Regions from separate parts of the Streptomyces sp. NBC_00459 genome, predicted to be linked through region 1. Evidence: riboswitches for the same ligand, from Rfam matches in the RefSeq annotation. Region 1 holds a riboswitch; each other region holds the start of a gene.
What was found. Region 1 has a riboswitch for cyclic di-AMP ahead of OHN74_RS23065 (M23 family metallopeptidase). Riboswitches for the same ligand answer to the same signal wherever they lie in the genome.
Positions count from the first base shown of each region.

Region 2: another riboswitch for cyclic di-AMP. It lies ahead of OHN74_RS27140 (C40 family peptidase); the one in region 1 lies ahead of OHN74_RS23065 (M23 family metallopeptidase).
Region 3: another riboswitch for cyclic di-AMP. It lies ahead of OHN74_RS26075 (transglycosylase family protein); the one in region 1 lies ahead of OHN74_RS23065 (M23 family metallopeptidase).

Region 1 covers NZ_CP107903.1:5,234,398-5,239,972, reverse strand. The annotation lists gene OHN74_RS23075 (PrsW family intramembrane metalloprotease) at 1-937, shown strand, start outside; gene OHN74_RS23070 (aldo/keto reductase) at 962-1,906, opposite strand; gene OHN74_RS23065 (M23 family metallopeptidase) at 2,045-3,112, opposite strand; cyclic di-AMP (ydaO/yuaA leader) riboswitch at 3,124-3,281, opposite strand; gene OHN74_RS23060 (PP2C family protein-serine/threonine phosphatase) at 3,551-4,672, opposite strand; tRNA gene OHN74_RS23055 (tRNA-Met) at 4,825-4,898, opposite strand; gene OHN74_RS23050 (dihydrofolate reductase family protein) at 4,975-5,575, opposite strand, start outside.
Region 2 covers NZ_CP107903.1:6,131,630-6,137,204, reverse strand. The annotation lists gene pcrA (DNA helicase PcrA) at 1-1,369, opposite strand, end outside; cyclic di-AMP (ydaO/yuaA leader) riboswitch at 1,664-1,839, shown strand; gene OHN74_RS27140 (C40 family peptidase) at 1,848-3,041, shown strand; gene OHN74_RS27135 (hypothetical protein) at 3,060-3,413, opposite strand; gene OHN74_RS27130 (C40 family peptidase) at 3,890-5,008, shown strand; gene OHN74_RS27125 (response regulator transcription factor) at 5,021-5,575, opposite strand, start outside.
Region 3 covers NZ_CP107903.1:5,877,648-5,883,222, forward strand. The annotation lists gene OHN74_RS26065 (cytochrome P450 family protein) at 1-1,038, shown strand, start outside; gene OHN74_RS26070 (transglycosylase family protein) at 1,267-2,199, shown strand; cyclic di-AMP (ydaO/yuaA leader) riboswitch at 2,384-2,555, shown strand; gene OHN74_RS26075 (transglycosylase family protein) at 2,559-3,275, shown strand; gene eno (phosphopyruvate hydratase) at 3,645-4,931, shown strand; gene OHN74_RS26085 (FtsB family cell division protein) at 5,033-5,509, shown strand; gene OHN74_RS26090 (DUF501 domain-containing protein) at 5,535-5,575, shown strand, end outside.

The DNA.
Region 1 (5,575 bases):
CGACTTCACCGGGATCGTCGACGGGGTCGTCATCGCCGGGGTCACCGCGACCGGCTTCGCCTTCACCGAGAACATCCTCTATCTCGGCACCGCCTTCGGCACCGACCAGCTCACCGGGGACAGCGGTATCGCCTCGGTCACCGCGGCGACCTTCTTCGTGCGGATCGTCATGTCGCCGTTCGCGCACCCCCTGTTCACGGTCCTCACCGGTATCGGTTTCGGGATCTCCGCGCTGTCGGGCGAACGCCGGCACGTCCGCCGGGTGCTGCTGCCGCTGTCCGGACTGCTGCTCGCGATGAGCATGCACGCCTTCTGGAACGGCTCGTCGACCTTCGGGGACTACGGCTTCTTCGCGGTGTACGCCGCGTTCATGGTCCCCGCGTTCGGGCTGCTGACCTGGCTGGTCATCTGGACCCGGCAACGCGAACTGCGTACCGTGCGCGCCGAGCTGCCTGCGTACGCGATGGCCGGCTGGCTGGCCCCGGCCGAGCCGCACGCCCTCGGCTCGATGCGCGCCCGCCGTCTGGCCCGGGAGTACGCCCGGCGTCATCTGGGCAGGCCCGCGGCGCGCGAGGTCGCGCAGTACGAGGCGTACGCCACCTCACTCGCGTTCCTGCGCCACCGGGGGCGCCTCGGCCGGGCGGGCGCCGACTTCGTCGTCCGGGAGCAGGAGCTGCTGGGCGAGCTGTGGCAGCGCAGGGCGGTGGCCCGCCCGGCCCTGGACCACGCGGCACGCGCCGTCGCGCCGGCCCCGGCTCCCGTCCCGCCGTTCACCGCCTGGCCGCCGTACGGCCGACAGGGGTACGGACCGACGACGCCGTACCCCTCGTACAGCCATGTCCACGGCCACGGCCACAGCTACGACCCCGCCCCCGGCCACGGCCACAACCGCCCCGCCTACGACCCGTACCCGGCCTACAACCCGTACCGCTCGTAACCCGTCAACGCACTCGGCAGGGGCTCACGCCGAAGCCGCCGTGAGACTCGCGACCTCCGCCTCCGTCAGTTCCAGTTCCGCGACCGCGAGCAGCGGCGGCAGCTGGTCCACCGTGCGGGCGGACGCGATCGGGGCCGCCACCGTCGGCCGGGCGGCGAGCCAGGCCAGGGCGACCGTGGCGACCTCCGCTCCCCGTGCCGTGGCGACGGCGTCCAGCGCGGCCAGGACCTTCCGGCCCCGCTCCGACTCCAGGTGCTGGGCGGCGCCCTGCGCACGCGGGCTGTCGACCGCCGTACCGGCGCGGTACTTGCCGGTGAGGAAGCCGGAGGCCAGGGCGTAGTACGGGACGGCGGCGAGGCCGGTGCGGGAGGCGATGTCGCGCCGTGGACCCTCGTACGTGTCGCGTGAGACCAGGTTGTAGTGGGGCTGGATGGCCACGTACTTGGCCAGGCCCTCGCGGTCGGAGAGGTCCAGGGAGTCCTGGAGCCGCTCGGGCGAGATGTTGGAGGCGGCGATGTACCGCACCTTGCCCGCGGTCACCAGTTCGTCGAGGGCGCCGATGATCTCCTCGACGGGCACCTCGGGCTGGTCGAAGTGCGTGAAGTAGAGGTCGATGTGGTCGGTGCCGAGGCGGCGCAGGGAGGCGTCGGCGGCGGCCTTGATGTTGGCGCCGGAGAGGCCGGGATACTCGGGGTGCTGGCTGACCTTCGTGGCGACGACGATGTCCTCGCGGTTGCCGCGCGCCCTGAGCCAGTTACCGATGATGGTCTCGGACTCGCCGCCCTTGTTGCCGCCGACCCAGGCCGAGTAGGAGTCGGCGGTGTCGAGGAAGTTGCCGCCTGCCGCGGCATACGCGTCGAGCACCTCGAAGGATTGCGCCTCGTCGGCGGTCCAGCCGAAGACGTTGCCGCCGAGGGCGAGCGGGAAGACCTCTAGGTCCGATGATCCGAGCTTGCGAAGAGCAGTCATGCTCGTCGTCAACGCCCGCCGCGGAGGCCCTGATTCCGGCCGGTTCACGAAGTTCGTGTGAACGACGGAACGACCGGTGGTCCTGGCGTCGGGAACTGACCGCCAGGACCACCGGGAAGAGACCGGGGAAGGAGTCTCCTACGGGTTCAGGCCCATGCTCCGCAGCCACGCCATCGGGTCGATGCCGGCGCTGTCCGAGCTGCTGGTGTGCACCTCCATGTGGAGGTGGGCCCCGGTGACGTTGCCGGTGGCGCCGACGCGGCCGATGACGTCACCCGTGTTGACCTTCTGGCCGACGCTGACGTTGATCGACGACTGGTGGGCGTACCAGATCTCGGTGCCGTCCTCCAGGGTGAGGATCGTGCGGTAGCCGTACGAGCCGCTCCAGCCCGCCTCGGTGATCGTGCCGGTGTGCACCGCCTTGAGCGGGGTACCGGTGGGAGCGGCGAAGTCGAGGCCGGTGTGGTAGCCGGAGGACCACAGCGAGCCGGCCTGGCCGAACGTCGAGGTGATCGTGTACGAGGAGGTCGGCAGCGTGTACTGCTTGGCGAGCTCGGCCAGACGCGCGGCCTCCAGCTTCGCCTTCGCGGCGTCCGCGACCTTCTTCTTCTCGGCGGCGACCTTGGCCGCGGCCTCGCGCTTCACCTTGGCGGCCTCGGCGGCTGCCTTCTTCGCGGCGGCGTCCTGGGCGGCCTGCTGGACCTTGGCCTCGGCCTGGTCCTTCTGCTGCTCGGCCTGGAGGATGATGCGGGCGCGCAGGGCCTCGCCCGCGTCGCTGGTGCCCTGCTGGGTCTCCTCGGAGGTCACGCCGACGCTGCTGAGCGCGGTGGCGGAGCCCTTGGGCTCGGCGTCCGAGTCGTCGTTGGAGAAGGGCGAGCCGACCGAGGGCAGGTCGGGGATGGAGATGGAGACCGGCGGCTTGCCGGTCTGCGCGGTGGCCATGCCGGCCCCGCCGACAGCGGCTATGACGCCGACGCCGAGAACGGTGGAGCTGCGGGCGAGTCCGCCTCCGCCGCGCTGCTTGCCGACGCGGTGCCGGCCGCGAACCGGACGAGTGGTGTCCGCGCTGGGATTCCACTCCTCCCAGGGGCCCTCGTCGGTGCGGCGGCTACCGAAGCCGAAGGTCGGGATCTTCCCGTCCTCGGTCTCGCTGCTGCGCTGACTCGGCACGAAGGGGGCTACTGGGGCAGCCGGGTTTGACGCCACGTGGGCGTGCTCCTTTCCTTCCTTCTCGCCTACCGGGTTAGCTGACGGGTTCGGAGCAGGAAGGTCTCCTACGCGCGTATACCTGCCGTGTTGCCACGGAGGCGGACGAGCGATTCACCCCAAGGTGATGGTTCCCCGGTTCCCTTGCGGGATTAGGCACTTGCGCACGGAGCCGACTCTTGTGACGGCTGGGACTACCGCGCTGCGTTATCGAACGTTAATAGACCCGGCCACCTGATTCCAAGCTGTTCCCGTTGATCGTTAATCCTTTTCCCGAGGACTTTCTGGGTCACCACCGGTGAAAATCGGGCGAGTTGACCATGCCGTAAGTGACTCCCGAGTATTGACGGTATGTCAGTTCTTATGCGGAGAGAGAGCACTCACTCACCCTTGGTGACAACCGATGAAAACTGATGAGAACTGATGTCAGAAACGACGTCAGGGTCGTCGTACGGCGAGCAGCGCCATGTCGTCCGTGGTCCCGCCGCCCGAGTGCCGGCGCACCTCGTCCGCGAGGGTGGCGAGCAGAGTGGCCGGGGCGCGGAAGACACGGCCCGTGAGCCGGGCGGCCGGGTCGAAGAAGGCGCCGTGCTCGTCGCGGGCCTCGGACAGCCCGTCGGTGTGCAGGAGCAGCGTCGCGCCGACGGGGAAGGAGGCGTCCTCCGCACGGTCGGGCCAGCTGCCGAGGTCGCCCATGCCGAGCGGCAACGCGGGTTCGGCCGGGTCGAGGGTGCGCAGGGTGCCGTCGGCGGCGAGAAGCAGGGGCGGGGGGTGGCCGCGGTTGAGGATGCGTACGATCCCGTCGCCGTGCGGGAGTTCGGCGAGGACCGCGGTGGTGAAACCCTCGGCGGCCTCCAGCCCGTCGCGCCGGGCGCCCTCGCGCGCGAGGGCCCGCTCCAGCCGCTGGGCGACCGCTTCCAGGGTCGCCTCCTGTTCGGCGGCCTCCCGGAACGCCCCGATGACGACGGCGACGGCCGCCACCGCCCCCATCCCCTTGCCCCGCACGTCCCCGAGGACGACCCGCACGCCGTACGCGGTGTCCTGCACGGCGTACAGGTCGCCGCCGATGAACGCGCCCTCATGGGCGGCCTCGTACCGGGCGGCGATCTCGAACGAGCCGATGCGCGCCTCAGGTTCGGGCAGTACGGCGCGCTGCACGGCCTCGGCGATCTCGCGGGCCGAGGCGAGGCGCCGGTCGCCCCGGCGCACCATCCGGTTGATGACGACGGCCAGGACGGCGACCGTGGCCACGGTGACCGTCTCGGTGATCGAGTCGGCGTCCGCGCTGGACCCGAAGCGGAGGTGCACGACGTACTGGGCGAGGAGGGCTGCGGCGGCGGTGACCGCCGTGGTGCGCAGCGAGGAGAGCGGGGCGGCGATGAGCGGGGCGGCCGTGAAGAAGGGGATGGCGGTGAAGTGACGCGGGGTGGCGTAGTCGTACACGATCCCGCCGAAGATCAGGAGCGCGGGCAGGACGCGGACGAGGGTCCGCACCCGTGAGATGGCCTTTTCCTCCGGCTCGCCCGCTGCCGGGTCCAGAAGGTGTCCCGACCGTCCCACTTGTCTCGTCTCCCGCCGGATCACCGCGGCCCGTCCGTCCCGTCCAGGTTTCCGGGGACGGGTGCGGCGGGCGAGTCCGGTGGACCGACCGGGCTAAAAACGACTCAGGGGCCGGAAACCAGTTTCCTGGTTTCCGGCCCCTGAGCCTTTAGTAGCGGGGACAGGATTTGAACCTGCGACCTCTGGGTTATGAGCCCAGCGAGCTACCGAGCTGCTCCACCCCGCGCCGTTGAATGCAACTATACGCCATCTGCGGGACCTCGATCACCACGTTTGGTTCGGCGGGCTCCCGGGCGCGGGCGTCAGCCGGGCAGGTGGGCGTTGGGAGCCTTGGCGCGCTGCTCGTACTCGGGGAGTACGACGACCTCGACGCCCTCCCCCGTGAGCAGCCCGTTCCCGTCCGCCGCCACCACGAAGGTGTCCGGCTCGCGCCAGGCGGTCACCACCCGGCGTACGCCCGCGTCGAGGATCAGCCGGGCGCAGGGTGCCGGGCGGGACGCGCGCCGCGCACAGGGCTCCAGGCTGCTGTAGACGGTGGCCGTCGGAAGCCGGGGGTCGGCCGGGTCGAGCTTGGCGAGCGCCGCCTCCTCCGCGTGCACGACCGGGTCGCCGCCCTCCCGTGAGTGCCCGCGCGCCAGTTCCGTACCGTCGGCGGCGACCACCACCGCCCCGACACTGAACGCCGTGCTCGACGGCGGACACCGTTCCGCCAGCTCGCACGCCAGTGCCAGCCAGTGCCGGTCGGCGGCGGAGACGAGCGGGCCGGCGCCGGGGGCGGTGGGCTCGTACCGCATGAGGACGACGTCCTCGATGCGTCGTGTCTCCGTGAGCCGGAGCCGGCCGCCCTGGTAGGCGCCGGGGCCGAAGAGGCGGGGGGCGTCGGGGTCGCCGACGAAGAGGGGC
Region 2 (5,575 bases), 900 kb from region 1:
AGGGCAGGCCGACGCGGATGAAGATCTCCTCGAAGACACGGGACTGGGCGTTCGTCCGGTAGAAGACGGCGACGTCGCCCGCCTTCGCGTCGCCCGCGTCCGTCAGCCGGTCTATCTCCTCGGCGACGAACTGTGCCTCGTCGTGCTCCGTGTCGGCGACGTAGCCGGTGATCTGCGCACCCGCGCCCGCGTTGGTCCACAGGTTCTTGGGACGACGGGACTCGTTGCGCTCGATGACCGCGTTGGCGGCGCTCAGGATCGTCTGCGTGGAGCGGTAGTTCTGTTCGAGCAGGATCGTCGTCGCGTCCGCGTAGTCCTCCTCGAACTGGAGGATGTTGCGGATCGTCGCGCCCCGGAAGGCGTAGATCGACTGGTCGGCGTCACCCACCACGCACAGCTCGGCGGGAGGCAGGTCGTACTCGCTGGGCGGTACGTCAGCGTCGTCGCCCGTGTGTTCGGTGGTGCCGACGAGCTCCCGTACGAGCGCGTACTGGGCGTGGTTGGTGTCCTGGTACTCGTCGACGAGGACGTGCCGGAAGCGGCGGCGGTAGTGCTCGGCGACATCCGGGAAGGCGCGCAGCAGGTTGACCGTCGTCATGATCAGGTCGTCGAAGTCGAGCGCGTTGGCCTCACGCAGCCGCGACTGGTACATCGCGTACGCCTGGGCGAGGGTCTTCTCGAAACCGTCGCTCGCCTGGGCGGCGAAGTCCTCCTCGTCGATCAGCTCGTTCTTCAGGTTGGAGATCTTCGCGCTGAAGGACTTGGGCGGGAAGCGCTTGGGGTCCACGTCCAGATCACGGCAGACGAGCGCCATCAGCCGCTTGCTGTCGGCCGCGTCGTAGATGGAGAAGGAGGAGGTGAAGCCGAGTCTCTTGCTCTCCCGCCGCAGGATCCGCACGCACGCGCTGTGGAACGTCATCACCCACATCGCGTTCGCGCGCGGACCGACGAGGTGCTCCACGCGCTCCTTCATCTCCCCGGCGGCCTTGTTGGTGAAGGTGATCGCGAGGATCTGGCCGGGGTGGACGCCCCGCTCGCCGAGCAGGTACGCGATGCGGTGCGTGAGCACACGTGTCTTGCCGGAGCCGGCGCCCGCCACGATGAGCAGAGGGGTGTCGGCGTGCACGACGGCCGCGCGCTGGTTCTCGTTCAGCCCTTCCAGGAGCGCGGCCGGGTCCACCACCGGGCGTGGGGCGCCGTCGCGGTAGTACGCGTCCCGGTCCGGCGGCGCGTCGAAATTCCCGCCGAACAGGTCGTCCGGAACGGACTCCGGCACATGCTCGTCCTCGGGCGGCGGCGGGGGTTCCTCCTCGCGGGCCCGAGGGCCCTGGAGGTCCGCCAGGAAGCTGTCGTCAAAGAGGCTGCTCATCGCTCTCCGAGTCTAGGCGCCCCCACTGACAACCCGCCGCCACCCCGAAAACATCCCCCTGCTTTCCGAACCGGACGACCAGATCTCACGGTCGGCGGAGCCAAAACGGGATGCAATCAGCAATTCACCAACAAGCACCACAGAGCATTCCCGATTAACTGCACAGAGCCATGTTTAGGACTGAGGTCACAAATACGTATCGGGCATAGCGGTCATCAACCTTCACAGGAGCCACACCTGTTGGTTAGCGTGCCGTAAGGCCGCTCGACCCTCACCGGCGAACATCGCCGGGCCGCACGGCCTCCGCCGAGTCCGATCGTGCCGCCCTTGCGCGGCAGGAGCCGGGGACCCACCGAAATCCTGGGGTGAATCGGTCCGACTGCCGTCCAGGGCAAGGACCGTAGGGCAACCCTTCCGAACCACCCGCCCGAACCCGACAGCTAACCCGGTAGGCGGAACGTGGAAGGAGTCGCCTCCCTTGGCGTCGTCGCACCGCAAGTCGCGTCCTACGGGAACGCGCGTAGCAGGCATACGGACCCCCGCCTTCGCCACGGCGGCCCTGACCGCTTCCGTAGCCCTGCTGACCCAGACCGCCGACGCCGCGCCCGCGGAGCCCACCACGCCCTCGGCCGACGACCGGCCGAGCATGGAGGAGGTCGAGGCGGAGGTCGACGACCTCTACCACAAGGCCGAGTCGGCCGCCGACGTGTACAACGCCGCCAAGGAGAAGGCCGCCAAGCAGCAGGCCCGCGCCGACGCCCTGATGGACGACGTGGCCCAGCGCACCCAGAAGCTCAACGACGCGCGCGCGGAGCTGGGTTCCTTCGCCGCGGCCCAGTACCGCACCGGATCCGCCGCGCCCGACACGACGGCGACGTTCCTGCTCGCGGACGACCCGCAGGACTACTTCGACCAGAACCAGCTGATGGAACGCCTGACCGCCCGCCAGAAGGACGCTGTCGACGACTACATCACGCAGCAGGCCGAGGCCACGCAGAAGCGCCAGGAGGCCACCGCGAGCCTCGAATCGCTCACGGAGTCCCAGGACGAGCTGCAGACGACCAAGACCGCCGTCCAGACGAAGCTCGCGCAGGCCCGCCGGCTGCTCTCCCGCCTCACCGCCGAGGAGAAGCTACGACTCGCGGCGATCGAACGGGCGAAGCAGGCGCAGGCCCGCCGCCAGGCGCAGGAACTCGCCCAGCAGCAACAGGCGGCGGAGCAGCAGCGCCGGCAGGAAGCGGCGGCGGCGCAGCAGTCGACGGGCGGCACCACCCCGGACACGTCGACGGCAACGGCCCCCGACTCCTCGTACGCCACCAAGGCCGAGAAGACCCTCGCCTTCGCACGTGCACAGGTCGGCAAGCCCTACGTCTGGGGCGCGACCGGCCCGGACTCGTACGACTGCTCAAGCCTCACCCAGGCCGCGTGGCGGGCCGCCGGAGTCACCCTCCCGCGCACCACCTACGACCAGGTGAACGCCGGCACGACGGTCTCCCTCTCCGACATCCAACCCGGTGACCTGGTCTTCTTCTACGACGACATCAGCCACGTCGGCCTGTACATCGGCAACGGCATGATGATCCACGCCCCCAAGCCGGGTGCGTACGTCCGTGAGGAATCGATCTTCTACGACGGCGAGTCGACGATCCACAGTGTGGTGCGCCCGGCCTGACGCACTGCGGGCCGGAGGTCAGGTCCAGAGCACGGCGATGAAGATGTTCGCCGTGGTGAACAGACCCACCAGGCCGAACAGCCGCTTGTCCACGGTCTCGTCGTCCCGCTTCACATAGACGAGACCGAGGATCACGATCAGCAGGGCCAGCTTCACGCCGATCTTGATGTTGTCGACCGGCTGGTCGTCGGCCTGGTTGAGGCCCACCAGGGCGACACCGGTGACCAGCATGGTGAACGCGCCGTGCAGCATCGCGGGCACGAAGCGGGCCGTGCCCTGCCCCATGGCCTTCAGCTGGGTGAGAAACCCGCCCAGGAGCGAGGCGATGCCGATGATGTGCAGTCCGACGAAGAGATGGATGAGTACGCCCATGAGCCCGGAGCCTAGTCAGCGGCGCCCGCGCCGTACGACACCGGGCCGGGCGTACGGCGTCCGCAAGGCATGTGCGTGGCAGCGCGAGACCTCGCATATATGCACCCCATAGCACCGTGTCACCCCCACGTGCCCCGTGAACCCCCTCATTGATCAGCCGTCTGCGTGAAGTCGGCGGCGCCGGAACCGGATCACGGTCGCATGCGGTCACCCGGCGGTCGGCTCACGCCAGTTCCGTACATGGCGTTACCCCCACGCCCCACTCAGGTTTAGCGTCCTCCACCAGGTGCCCGGCTCCCCACCGCCGCCCGGGCCAGGGGCGGCAGTCGGACACCACCGCCGAGAAAGTCCGGCGGCGGACCGCTCCCCCTGTGCGAGCCGTCGCCGGACGCGCAACCGCCCTCCTGGGTCCGCTTCCCAGGCAGCCGTCCGGCGGTAGTCGTAGCGGCGGTCGTACGAAAGGACGTGACGCCCCGGTGGCAGCGCACCGCAAGCCCCGACAGCGCTCGCTCAACGGCACTACGGCCCGCACCGCCGCGACGATCGCCCTCGCGGGCGCGGCGACGGCGACCGGCTTCGACGGCATCGGGTACGCCGAGCCACAGCTGACTCCCGCGCAGGTAGAGGCCAAGGTGCACAAGCTGTACGAGGAGGCGGAGGTCGCCACCGAGAAGTACAACGGCTCGAAGGAGAAGGCCGACCGGGCGGAGCAGCGGCTGGGCACCCTGCGGGACGAGGCTGCGCGCAAGGAGGAACGGCTCAACTCTGCGCGGGAGTCGCTGGGTTCGATGGCCGCGGCTCAGTACCGCTCCGGCGGGCTCGACCCCGCGCTGCAACTCGCCCTCTCCGAGGACCCCGACGGCTATCTGGACGGCGCCGCGTTCGCCGAACGGGCCGGCAGCAGACAGGCGTCGGACGTGGCCCGTGTACGCGAGCAGCTGCGGGAGATCGAGCAGCTGCGGGGGGCCGCCCACGTCGAACTGGCCTCCCTCAAGGCTCGCCAGGCCGAGCTGAACCGCCACAAGAAGACCGTGACGGGCAAGCTGGACGAAGCCCGCCAGCTGCTGTCCCGCCTCAACACCGAGGAACGCGCCCGGCTCGCGACGGAGGGCGGCAGCGGCGGCGGAGGCTGGGGCGGTGGGCATGCCTCACGGTCGTCGGGGAGTGCACGGGACGGCCTGGGGGCGCTGGGAGCATCCGGAGCCACCGGCGCGTCCAGCGCTTCCGGAGCGGCCGAGGCCCCCACCTCGCGTGCGGCGGCGGCTGTTTCCTACGCCTACCAGAAGCTGGGCAGCCCTTACGTGTGGGGCGCCACCGGTCCGGACGCCTTCGACTGCTCAGGGCTCATCCAGGCCGCGTACCGCTCCGCGGGCATCTCCCTGCCCCGCACCACCTACGCCCAGATCAACGCCGGCCAGCGTGTCTCACAGTCCGAACTCCTCCCCGGCGACCTGGTGTTCTTCTACTCGGGCATCAGCCATGTGGGCATCTACGTGGGCCGCGGCCAGATGATCCACGCCCCGAACCCCTCGGCGCCGGTACGGGTGGCACCTCTGGACGAGATGCCGTTCGCGGGGGCCACGCGGGTGGTGTGAGGCGGGGCCCGGCTAGACGAGGCGCCGTGCCGTGGCCCACCGCGTCAGCTCGTGCCGGTTCGACAGCTGGAGCTTCCTCAGTACAGCCGACACATGCGACTCCACCGTCTTCACGGAGATGAAGAGCTGCTTGGCGATCTCCTTGTACGCATAACCCCTGGCGATCAGCCGCAGTACCTCTCGCTCGCGCTGGGTGAGGCGGTCGAGGTCCTCGTCCACCGGCGGGGCGTCCGTGGATGCGAACGCGTCCAGGACGAACCCGGCGAGACGCGGCGAGAACACCGCGTCGCCGTCCTGGACACGGAAGACGGAGTCGACGAGGTCCTTGCCGGTGATCGTCTTCGTCACGTATCCGCGCGCGCCGCCCCGGATCACGCCGATGACGTCCTCCGCGGCATCCGAGACGGACAGCGCCAGGAAGCGCACCGGCTGCGTCGCGTCGGCCATCAACGGGGCGCAGCGGCGCAGGACTTCGACTCCGCCACCGCCCGGCAGATGGACGTCCAGGAGGACCACCTCGGGCCGGGTGGCGGTGATGACGGTGACCGCCTGGTCGACGTCGGCGGC
Region 3 (5,575 bases), 640 kb from region 1:
AAGGCCGAGTTGATGACGCATCTGCTCAACATCGATCCGCCGGACCACACCAGGCTGCGGCGGCTCGTCGCCAAGGCGTTCACTCCGCGACGGGTCGCCGAGTTCGCGCCCCGGGTGCAGGAACTCACCGACGATCTCATCGACCGGTTCGCGGCGAACGGCTCCGCCGATCTCATCCACGACTTCGCCTTCCCACTGCCCATCTACGCGATCTGCGATCTGCTGGGCGTACCCCGTGAGGACCAGGACGACTTCAGGGACTGGGCCGGGATGATGATCCGGCACGGAGGAGGGCCCCGGGGCGGGGTCGCCCGGTCCGTCAAGAAGATGCGGGGCTATCTCGCCGAGCTGATCCACCGCAAGCGCGAGGCGCTGTCCGACGTCCCCGAACCCGGCGAGGACCTCATCTCCGGGCTCATCCGCGCCTCCGACCACGGCGAGCACCTCACCGAGAACGAGGCCGCCGCCATGGCCTTCATCCTCCTGTTCGCTGGTTTTGAGACCACAGTGAACTTGATCGGCAATGGGGTCTACGCCCTGCTCACCCACCCCGAGCAGCGCGCCCGCCTCCAGGCCTCCCTCGCCGTCGAGGACTCCTCCCTCCTCGAAACCGGCATCGAGGAACTCCTCCGCTACGACGGCCCCGTTGAGCTGGCCACCTGGCGCTTCGCCACCCGGCCGCTCAGCATCGGCGGACAGGACATCGGGGCCGGCGACCCCGTCCTGGTCGTCCTCGCCGCCGCCGACCGGGACCCGGCGCGGTTCGCCGACCCCGACACCCTCGATCTCGGCCGCCGGGACAACCAGCACCTCGGATACGGCCATGGCATCCACTACTGCCTCGGCGCCCCGCTCGCCCGACTGGAGGGGCGCAGCGCGCTGGCCACCCTCCTCACGCGTCTCCCTGACCTGCAACTCGGCGCGGACCCGGCCGAGTTGAGGTGGCGGGGTGGGCTCATCATGCGAGGACTGCGTACCCTGCCCGTCGAGTTCACGCCGGTTCGCGGAACCGGGCGCGCGGCGCCGGAGGGGTCGTAGGAGTTCGCGAGAAGGTGACACTCCCTCAACAATGTGATCTTCACGTGATCTGTGCGGCATTAACTTGTGACAAGTGATCGCCTGTCGATACGTTCGTGCACCAGTGCGATGCCTTGCATCATCTGTCGCACCGCTCCTCGCTGTCTCGTGAAAGGCAATCGCATGCTCTCCGGGAACGGTCGTCACCGTCGCCCCCGTCAGGCCCCGGCTCTGCTTGTCTCGGCCGGCGTGGCAGGCTCCGCCATCGCGATTCCGCTGCTCGGCGCGACCGGGGCCAGTGCGGCCAGCGGTACCACCTGGGACCGGGTCGCGGAGTGCGAGAGCGGCGGTTCCTGGAGTGCCGACCCCGGCAACGGGTTCTACGGCGGGCTCCAGTTGACCCAGGCGGACTGGGAGAAGTACGGCGGCCTCGCGTATGCCACGAGCGCCGACCAGGCCAGCCGCTCGCAGCAGATCGCCGTCGGCGAGAAGATCCTCGCCGACCAGGGCGCGGGGGCCTGGGAGGCCTGTGCGCTGCTGTCCGGGCTCGGCAAGGACACCGGATCGGCCGGTGTCGACACCGGTGTGGCCGAGGGTGACACCTCGGAATCGACCGCGGGTTCGGGCTTGGGTCTGGGTCTGGGCCTGGGGTCGGGGTCGGACTCCTCTTCCTCCTCCTCGGCTTCGGAGTCGCCCACGCCCTCGGCATCTCCCTCCACCGGCTCCCCGGCCTCGCCCGGGGCCTCCGACTCGTCGCCGTCCCCCACGCCGTCCGCCGGGGCGACGACGGGCTCTGCCGACCCCACCGACCCCGCCGGGTCGGTCACCTCGCCGTCCCCTTCCTCCTCGTCGCCCGGTGCGGGTGACGTGAAGGAGGGCGACAGTTCACCCACAGATTCCGTAGTAGGTGGAGAGCGGGGCAACTCCGGGCAGAGTGCGGCAAAAGGGGTCGATGCGACCGAAGGTGAGGCCTCCGTCGGTACCGGCCGGCACCGCGGCAAGGCCGAGGGCTCGTACGCCGGCGGCATCGGGGGTGTCCTCTGGGGTGTCACCGACTCCCTCGACCTCGCCGGCGGGCAGTCCGCGGATCCCGCCGGGACCGAGTCCTTCCTTGACGCGGACTCGGGCCTCATCCTTCCCGGTCAGACCCTTGCGGTAGGTAGCGAACCCGGGCAAAACTAACCGGAGTTCACGTCCTGGTTTCGCGCTGAATGTCCTTTATCAATGCGGTGAGACAAAGGTCTCAGAAGCCCTGATCGTCTTTGTATTTCAGAGGATCAGCTGTTTACGGTCGTCATCGCCCGCCACAGTGGGCCCCGCCGGTCGCAACGCCGAATCCTGCCAACGGCCGTACGGGAACAGTCGTCGCTATCAAGCGCCGTAGGCAGGAGCGGGGGACCCAAGGTAAGTGCCGCACCGGGCAGTTGTCCGGAGCGGCTTGGGGTGAAGCCGTACGCCGCCCGAGAGGGACGTACGGCCGGGCAACTCAACCGGCCCGAACCCGACAGCTCACCTCGCAGGCGTCGGTGAGGGGATCACGCATGCTGTTTACCGGTAAGGGCAAGCACCGCCGTCCGTCCAAGGCCACCCGGGTCGTCGCCATCGCCGGTGTCACCGGCGCCGCGGTCGCCGCTCCGCTTCTGGCGGCCGGCTCCGCCTCTGCCGCCACTTCCGCCGAGTGGGACACGGTCGCCCAGTGCGAGTCCGGCGGCAACTGGTCCATCAACACCGGCAACGGCTACTACGGCGGCCTCCAGTTCTCCGCCTCGACCTGGGCCGCGTACGGCGGCTCGGCGTACGCCTCCACCGCCGACCAGGCCTCCAAGTCCCAGCAGATCACCATCGCCGAGAAGGTCCTCGCGGGCCAGGGCAAGGGTGCCTGGCCGGTCTGCGGTGTGGGCCTGTCCAACGCCTCCTACGGCGGCGGCTCCAGCGACAGCTCGTCCAGCGGTTCCAGCAGCTCGGGCAACTCCAGCAGCTCCAGCGGCTCCGGCGAGACCTCCACCCGCTCCACCGACAACCAGCAGGCCTCCCGTTCGCAGGAGCGGCCGGCCGCGAAGAAGACCGTCACCACCCCGACCGGCAAGAAGGTCAAGAAGGGCGACGGCGAGTACAAGGTCGTCAAGGGCGACAGCCTGAGCGCCATCGCCGAGGCGCACGACGTCAAGGGCGGCTGGCAGAAGCTCTTCCAGCTGAACAAGGACATCATCGACGACGCCGACTTCATCTTCCCGGGCCAGCAGCTGCACCTCAGCTGACGCGGCTGTACCGCGGCTGACCCCGGTCACCGGCGGGCCGGAACCTCCCCCAGACCCCGGCCGGCTCGTAGGTGAACCACAGGGCCCTCACATCCGTGCCTTCCATAGTGGAGGCCTCGCGAGGGCCACCCCCGTCCCCCACGGGCTCCCCGCTTCGGTGCGTCTTCCCCCGTACGCACCGGAGCGGGGCTTTTTGTTCCCTGGGGGAACAATGTTTACCCTGGGTTCCGTTCATGTTCCGTCCATGGGGTGGTCGGACGGCTGGCCGATCCCCCGGAGCCGGTTAGGCTCATCATCGCGGAGCCGCCGCGGCCCCGTACCCGCGAGGCCCAGCAGCCCCGCGTACCCGCGTCACATCCCATGAAGGAGATGCTCGTGCCGTCCATCGACGTCGTCGTAGCCCGGGAAATCCTCGACTCGCGAGGCAACCCCACCGTCGAGGTCGAGGTCGGCCTCGATGACGGCAGCACCGGTCGTGCCGCCGTCCCGTCCGGCGCCTCCACCGGAGCCTTCGAGGCCATCGAACTGCGCGACGGTGACCCCAACCGCTACCTCGGCAAGGGTGTCGAGAAGGCCGTCCTCGCCGTCATCGAGCAGATCGGCCCGGAGCTCGTCGGCTACGACGCCACCGAGCAGCGCCTGATCGACCAGGCCATGTTCGACCTGGACGCCACCGACAACAAGGGCTCCCTCGGCGCCAACGCCATCCTCGGCGTCTCCCTCGCCGTCGCCCACGCCGCCTCCGAGGCCAGCGACCTGCCCCTCTTCCGCTACCTCGGCGGCCCGAACGCGCACCTGCTGCCCGTTCCGATGATGAACATCCTCAACGGTGGCTCCCACGCGGACTCCAACGTCGACATCCAGGAGTTCATGATCGCCCCGATCGGCGCGGAGTCCTTCTCCGAGGCGCTGCGCTGGGGCGCGGAGATCTACCACACCCTCAAGAAGGTGCTGAAGACCAAGGGCCTGTCCACCGGTCTCGGCGACGAGGGCGGCTTCGCCCCGAACCTGGAGTCCAACCGCGCCGCCCTCGACCTCATCATCGAGGCCATCAAGCAGGCCGGTTACGTCCCCGGTGAGCAGATCGGGCTCGCGCTCGACGTCGCCGCGTCCGAGTTCTACAAGGACGGCAAGTACGAGTTCGAGGGCAAGTCCCGCACGGCCGCCGAGATGACCGAGTACTACGAGGAGCTCGTCTCCGCGTACCCGCTCATCTCCATCGAGGACCCGCTGTACGAGGACGACTGGGCCGGCTGGAAGACCATCACCGACAAGCTGGGCGACAAGGTCCAGATCGTCGGCGACGACCTCTTCGTCACCAACCCGGAGCGCCTCGCCCGTGGCATCGAGGAGGGCTCGGCCAACGCCCTGCTCGTCAAGGTCAACCAGATCGGCTCGCTGACCGAGACCCTGGACGCCGTCGAGCTGGCCCAGCGCAACGGCTTCAAGTGCATGATGTCCCACCGCTCCGGCGAGACCGAGGACGTCACCATCGCCGACCTCGCCGTCGCCGTGAACTGCGGCCAGATCAAGACCGGCGCCCCGGCCCGCTCGGACCGCGTCGCCAAGTACAACCAGCTGCTGCGCATCGAGGAGATCCTCGACGACGCCGCTGTGTACGCCGGTCGCAGCGCCTTCCCGCGCTTCAAGGGCTGACCCAACCAGGGTCAAGGCATAGCCAGTCGTACGTACGTCCCCGTATCCGGTCCCGTACCGTGTGCGGGGACGTACGCGTGTGTGAAGGGGAGGCGGGGAACATGGCCGTGAAGGACCGGGACCGGTTCTCCACCGCGACCAGGATCAAGCTGCTCGGCGAGCAGACGGCGGCCCGCGTCTACCGTTCCCAGACCAAGCGGCAGGCCCGCCGCTCCCGTCTGACCGGCCGGGCGGCGCTGCTCGCCCTGGTCCTGTGCACGTTGATCGTGGCCCTTGCCTACCCGATAAGGCAGTACGTCTCCCAGCGCGCCGACATCGCCGAGATGGAACGCGAACGCGACCAGGCCAGCCGGCGGGTCGAGCAGCTCCGCGACCTGAAGGCACGCTGGCAGGACGACGCGTACGCGGAGCAGCAGATCCGGCAGCGGCTGCACTATGTGATGCCGGGCGAGACCGGGTACATCGTGATCGATCCCGACGCGGCGAAGCAGTCGCGCGCAGACCTCGGCGCGGCCGACCGCCCCTGGTACGCGAACGTCTGGGACGGCGTGGACAAGGCCGACGCCGCCGACCAGTGAAGTGAACGGAACAGAGAAGACAGGTATGGACACGCCCCCGCCTCCCACCCCGCGCACCGAGCCGAC